2 regions of the Enterobacter sp. I4 genome follow, and region 2 is predicted to be linked to the other one. Evidence: predicted binding sites of a transcription regulator. Region 2 holds the regulator's gene; the other holds the start of a gene.
The links. The regulator PhoB, encoded in region 2, activates phosphate uptake and scavenging genes when phosphate is short. The targets are predictions, from matches to a motif close to CTGTCATAAAACTGNCNNAT.
Positions count from the first base shown of each region.

Region 1: the regulator PhoB is predicted to act here: its motif matches at 1,575-1,594, upstream of MOQ06_RS14880 (esterase-like activity of phytase family protein).

Region 1 covers NZ_JALBUO010000002.1:542,567-545,785, reverse strand. The annotation lists gene MOQ06_RS14895 (NAD-dependent succinate-semialdehyde dehydrogenase) at 1-315, shown strand, start outside; gene MOQ06_RS14890 (hypothetical protein) at 363-683, opposite strand; gene MOQ06_RS14885 (YfaZ family outer membrane protein) at 683-1,228, opposite strand; gene MOQ06_RS14880 (esterase-like activity of phytase family protein) at 1,640-2,998, shown strand; gene yjiA (GTPase) at 3,077-3,219, opposite strand, start outside.
Region 2 covers NZ_JALBUO010000002.1:168,031-171,249, reverse strand. The annotation lists gene sbcD (exonuclease subunit SbcD) at 1-747, opposite strand, end outside; gene phoB (phosphate response regulator transcription factor PhoB) at 935-1,624, shown strand; gene phoR (phosphate regulon sensor histidine kinase PhoR) at 1,646-2,941, shown strand.

The DNA.
Region 1 (3,219 bases), 370 kb from region 2:
GACAACCCGGCGTATTTCGAAGAGTTCTTCGGCCCGGTGGCGCAGATCTATGTGGTGAAAAATGACGACGAGGCGGTCGCCCTGGCGAACGACTCCCACTACGGTCTGGGCGGGGCGGTATTCAGCCAGGACATCGAGCGGGCGAAGAAGATGGCGTCGCGCATTGAGACGGGGATGGTCTACATCAACTGGCTCACCGACACCGCGCCCGAGCTGCCGTTCGGCGGCGTGAAGCGTTCCGGCTACGGACGCGAGCTGTCGGATCTGGGGATCAAAGAGTTTGTGAACCAGAAGCTGGTGGTGGTGCGCAAGTAACGCGGTAATAAAAAAACCTGCCATCCGGCAGGTTTTTTTCAGGAAATTTATTGCACTTCAATCTTGTCCCAGCCGCTTTTGAACATGCAGCTGTCAACGAGCGTATCCCGGCGATATTCATTCGCGTCTTCCACCGTGTAGCTCGTTGAAACATCCTTTTTCTTATGCTTCTTGTCCGTTTTTTCCGAGCTTGAACCGGTCACGACGTTATCCGGGGGCAGATCGATAAGCGCCTGCGCTTCGCATTCCGTGAGCTTCTTATTCATCTCAGCATCACTGACGCCTGGCTTAACCCATTTGTACTGGACACAACCGGCAAGCATGACCGTGATGCTTAAAACACAAAGCGCGGCTATGCGGGGTTTCATCAGAAACTCACTCCACCGCCCACGTAGGCGCCGTCGATCAGCGTGTGGTTTGGACGGCCGTCTTTACCGTCAACGCTCACGTGGCGGTAGCCCACCTTCAGCGTTACCGGTTTGATCGGAGTCCAGCTAACGCCGCCGTTGGCTTCAACGTAGTTCTTCACGCTGTTGTTCAGACCGTCCGGCGCAACGTAACCTTCACCAAACACGCGGATGCTGTCGGTCAGAGCAACGTTCACGCCGCCGCCGACTGGGAACGCCACGCCGTTATCGCCTTTTTTCGGGCCGATGTAGATAGCCTTCGCGCCAGCGTTCAGCATCACCGGGCCGACTTCGACGTTGTAGCCTGCGCCCACGCCGCCGGTCTGGGTGCCGTCATCGGTGTTTTTCAGCCAGTTGCCTTCGGTGTACAGACCGGAGGTGGATTTACCCATTTCCACGTTCAGGTTGGTGAAGTTTTTACCCTGCTCGATGCTGCCGCCCATGGCCAGCGCGGAGCCCGATACGGCGGTCAGTGCGGAAAGGATCAGAACGTTAAGTTTTTTCATGAGTATGCCCTCGTCATCAAATTAATCTGAGGGCACCTTAACAAGCGATGTTTATGACTGCAAATGTGATGCATATCGCGGTTTTATGCTGATTATGTATGTTTATTGAATCTTAAATGTTGCATGAATGTTTGTTTGGCCTCTCGTCAATGCGCAATAAATTCGCGTTTAGGTACAGTTTATATTTCTGGCTAAACGGTGAATGAACGAGGCGCAAATAGTCATTCAGGGTGAATTAATTGGGTTTCTAATAATTTCCAAAAGTATTTCAACTGTCACAGATAAAGACAGAGGTTTACATTTCTGGTGATTGATATACACCCTTTCGGGCGGATCCGTGCGCCCGCCATGTCATTTTTCTGACACGTTTCTTCATTACGTTGTTGGCTTCACTTTATGGATGCTAACAATATGAAAAGAAAAATCATTTCTGTGCTTATCGGCTGTGCGCTCTCTTTCTCTGGCCTGGCGGCACAGCCAACCGCTGAGCGCTACGTCGTCAGCTTTCCCGACGGCTCGCACGTAAAATACAGCGGTGCGTTTGCCGGCGCGTTTCCGCACGGGCTTCCGGTGGGGATTGGCTCAGGCTTGCTGTTCACCGGCAGGCAGGGCGATACCCTGACCTTCGCGACCGTCACCGATCGCGGTCCCAATGCGGATTCGCCAAAGGTGGGGAAAAACGACGCCAAGATCTTCGTGACGCCGGATTTCGCCCCGATGCTGATGACGATTCGCGTGCAAAACGGCAAAGCGGAGGCCGTGGATGCGCGCCCGCTGCATGATGATAAAGGCGAGATTAACGGCCTGCCGCTGGAAAACGGCGTGATTGGCTCGACCAATGAAGTGGCGTTCAGCGACGCTTTAAAGGTGCTCAAGGGCGACAACCGCGGGCTGGATACGGAAGGCATCACGCCGGACGGGAAGGGCGGTTACTGGCTGTGCGACGAGTACGGCCCGTTCCTGATCAACGTTGACAGCAAGGGGAAAATTCTGGCGATCCACGGCCCGCAGGCGGCAGAAGGGGAGAAATCCATTGCGGGCGGTTTGCCCAACGTTATCAAATGGCGTCAGGCCAACCGGGGCTTTGAAGGGCTAACCCGGATGCCGGACGGGCGTATTATCGCCGCCGTGCAGAGCACGCTGGATATCGACGGTAAGAGCAAAAAGCAGGCGCTGTTTACGCGTCTGGTGAGCTTCGATCCGGCGACCGGCAAAACCGCGATGTACGGCTACCCCGTCGACAGTGAAGTTTACGGTAAGAACAGCGACGCCAAAATTGGCGACATCGTGGCGCTGGATGACCACTCTGTCCTGCTGATTGAACAGGGCGAAGATAAAAACGACGCGATGCGCAACCTCATCTACAGGGTCGATTTGCGCAATGCGAGCGACCTGACGGCGTTCGACAGGCCGGGCGAGTACCCGGAGTTTGATGACGCGAAAACGCTGGCGCAGCGCGGCATTACGCTTGCTAAAAAAACGCAGGTGGTCGACCTGCGCGCGCTGGGCTGGCAGCAGGAAAAGGCCGAAGGGCTGGCGCTGATTGACGGTAAAACGCTGGCGGTGGCGAACGATAACGACTTTGGCGTGAAGGTGGCGATGCAAAACCCGGTGGAGGGCAAAAAGCTTAAGGATTATCGGGTGAACGCGCAGGGTGCACTGACGCTGGATGATAAACCGGTGGAAACCACGCTCAGCGTGAAGCCGCTGAAGAAACCGGAATCAGACAGCGAGCTGTGGATTGTGACGCTGCCGCAGGCGTTGAAATAAGTTTATCTCTTACCCCTCACCCTAACCCTCTCCCAAAGGGAGAGGGGATTGTTCGGAGCGCGTAGTTAAACGGAGAGGTTATTTCTTCAGCCCCGCAAACGCCGCCCGAATTTCTTCTTCCGGCAGCTGGATTCCGATAAACACCATCACGCTGTGCGGCGTTTCCTCGCCCCACGGGCGGTCCCAGTCGGCGCTGTAGAGGCGCTGCACGCCCTGGAACA
Region 2 (3,219 bases):
CGTTTCGTCGAAGCTGAGCGAAATGGGCGACCCGCAGTAGCGAATGTGCTCGCAGCCGCCGATGACCTGCGCCCGGTGAATATGCCCGAGGGCTATATAGTCGGCGGGCGGGAAGTTCTGGGCCGGGAACGCGTCCAGCGTACCGATGTAGATCTCGCGCACCGCGTCACTTTTGCTGGCACCGACGGTCGTGAGGTGTCCGGTGGCGATGACCGGAATGGCCTGTTCACCGCGCAGGGCGCAGGCCTCCGCGTGCTGGCGATGGTAATAGTCGGTGATGGCCTGCAATAGGTGCTGCTGCTTTTCACTGCCGGAAAGACCGGCCTGGCTCTGCATGATATCGCGCGGGCGTAAAAAGGGGATCGGACACAGCACCGCGCCCGGCGTGCCGTCGCGTTTTTTCAGGATCTGCGGCGCATGCCCGGCGCTGGCTACCACGGTGGTATTGAGAAACGCCAGAATATCGCGGGATTCATTCAGCGTCGCCACGGAGTCATGGTTACCGGCGACGATCACAAGGTGGCAGCCGGTTTGCTGGAGGTTAACCACGAAACGGTTGTACAGCTCGCGCGCATAGCTCGGCGGCGACCCGGTATCAAAGATGTCGCCCGCCACAATAATCGCGTCCACCTCATGGCTCCGGGCCGTCTCCAGCAGCCAGTTCAGGAACGCTTCATGTTCAGCGGCGCGGCTTTTACTGTAAAAATTTTGACCCAGGTGCCAGTCTGAGGTGTGAAGTATGCGCATAAGTGATCCGTGGCAAAAATAAGAAAGCAGGATTATAAACTTTCAGGGAACGGAAAATAACCGCTGTAATAAAACAACAGTTTGCTATTTACCGTGGTAATGTTTTTCATAAATCTGTCATAAATCTGACGCATAATGACGCCGCATTACAGACTTGTAACTTAAATACGATAAGACAGGGCAAAGTATGGCGAGACGTATTCTGGTCGTAGAAGATGAAGCTCCGATCCGTGAAATGGTGTGCTTCGTGCTTGAACAAAATGGTTTCCAGCCGGTTGAAGCGGAAGATTATGACAGCGCGGTGAACCAGCTGAATGAACCCTGGCCCGATCTCATCCTGCTGGACTGGATGTTGCCTGGCGGTTCCGGGTTGCAGTTTATCAAGCATATCAAACGCGAAGCGCTGACCCGCGATATCCCGGTGGTTATGCTGACGGCGCGCGGTGAAGAAGAGGATCGCGTGCGCGGTCTGGAAACCGGTGCGGACGATTACATTACCAAACCCTTTTCCCCGAAGGAGCTGGTCGCTCGCATTAAGGCCGTGATGCGCCGTATTTCACCGATGGCGGTGGAAGAGGTGATTGAGATGCAGGGGCTAAGCCTGGATCCTACCTCGCACCGCGTGATGACCGGCGAAAATCCCCTCGATATGGGGCCAACCGAATTTAAACTCCTGCACTTCTTTATGACACACCCGGAACGCGTTTACAGCCGCGAACAGTTGCTGAATAACGTCTGGGGAACTAACGTCTATGTCGAAGACCGAACGGTTGACGTCCATATTCGCCGCCTGCGCAAAGCACTGGAGCTGAGCGGCCACGATCGCATGGTGCAGACGGTCCGCGGCACGGGTTATCGTTTCTCGACCCGTTTCTGAACAATGACAGGAGTGTGACGCGTGCTGGAACGTCTGTCATGGAAAAGGCTCGTCTTTGAACTGATCTTATGCTGTATTCCGGCCTTCATTCTGGGGGCTATTTTTGGCTATCTGCCGTGGTTTTTACTGGTGGCCGTGACGGGACTGCTCGTCTGGCATTTCTGGAATTTACTGCGCCTCTCCTGGTGGCTGTGGGTCGACAGAAGTATGACGCCGCCGCCGGGAAGCGGAAGCTGGGAGCCGCTGCTCTACGGCCTGCACCAGATGCAGATGCGTAATAAAAAGCGCCGACGGGAGCTGGGAAGCTTGATCAAACGCTTTCGCAGCGGCGCGGAGTCGCTGCCGGACGCGGTGATCCTGACGACGGAAGAAGGGACGATCTTCTGGTGTAATGGCCTCGCACAGCAGCTGCTTGGCCTGCGCTGGCCGGATGATAACGGCCAGAACATCCTCAACCTTCTGCGCTACCCCGAGTTCACGCTGTATCTGAAAACGCGTGATTTTAGTCGTCCGCACAATCTGAAGCTCAATAACGGCCGCCATCTTGAAATTCGCGTGATGCCCTACAGCGATCGGCAGTGGCTGATGGTGGCGCGAGATGTCACCCAGATGCACCAGCTGGAAGGGGCGCGTCGCAACTTCTTTGCAAACGTCAGCCACGAGCTGCGCACGCCGCTGACGGTGTTGCAGGGCTATCTGGAGATGATGCAGGAGCAAACGCTTGAAGGTGCGCCGCGTGAGAAAGCGCTGCACACCATGCGCGAGCAGACGTACCGCATGGAAGGGCTGGTCAAACAGCTGCTGACGCTCTCGAAGATTGAGGCCGCGCCGTCGCTGGCGCTCAACGAGGTCATTGACGTGCCGATGATGCTGCGCGTAGTGGAGCGCGAGGCGCAAACCTTGAGCCATAAAAAACACACCCTGGCGTTTGAGGTTGATAACGACCTGAAGGTGCTCGGCAGTGAAGATGAACTGCGCAGCGCCATCTCGAACCTGGTGTACAACGCCGTAAACCATACCCCGGAAGGGACGCACATCGTGGTGCGCTGGCAGCATACCCCGGCGGGCGCTGAGTTTAGCGTCGAAGACAACGGGCCGGGAATAGGGTCTGAACACCTCCCGCGCCTCACCGAACGGTTCTACCGGGTGGACAAGGCGCGCTCGCGGCAGACCGGAGGCAGCGGTCTGGGGCTGGCAATCGTGAAGCATGCGGTGGGCCACCACGAGAGCCGTCTTGATATCGAAAGCACGCTGGGCAAGGGCACGCGCTTTAGCTTTGTTATCCCGGAACGATTAATTGCCAAAAAGAGCGCCTGACCGCGGGCGTGTCAGTCATGCTTTCCACGGGCCAGCCACTGCTGGCCCGTTTGCTTTGCAGTCAAGCGAAGCGCGGGTGAATATTATACGGTTGATGCTTTTTTGTTCGCATGATTAGCCATGGGTTTTTCTTATACATGGCATATTATGTTGTCCTGTATTTTCATGCTGGCATATTGTTCTGGTTTTACGATCCCTTCTTGCCTTTAAACGTTATAAGCGTTTAAATTGCCCCCCATATACTGTCAGACAGACTGTATTTGCGTGGTAAATCGAAA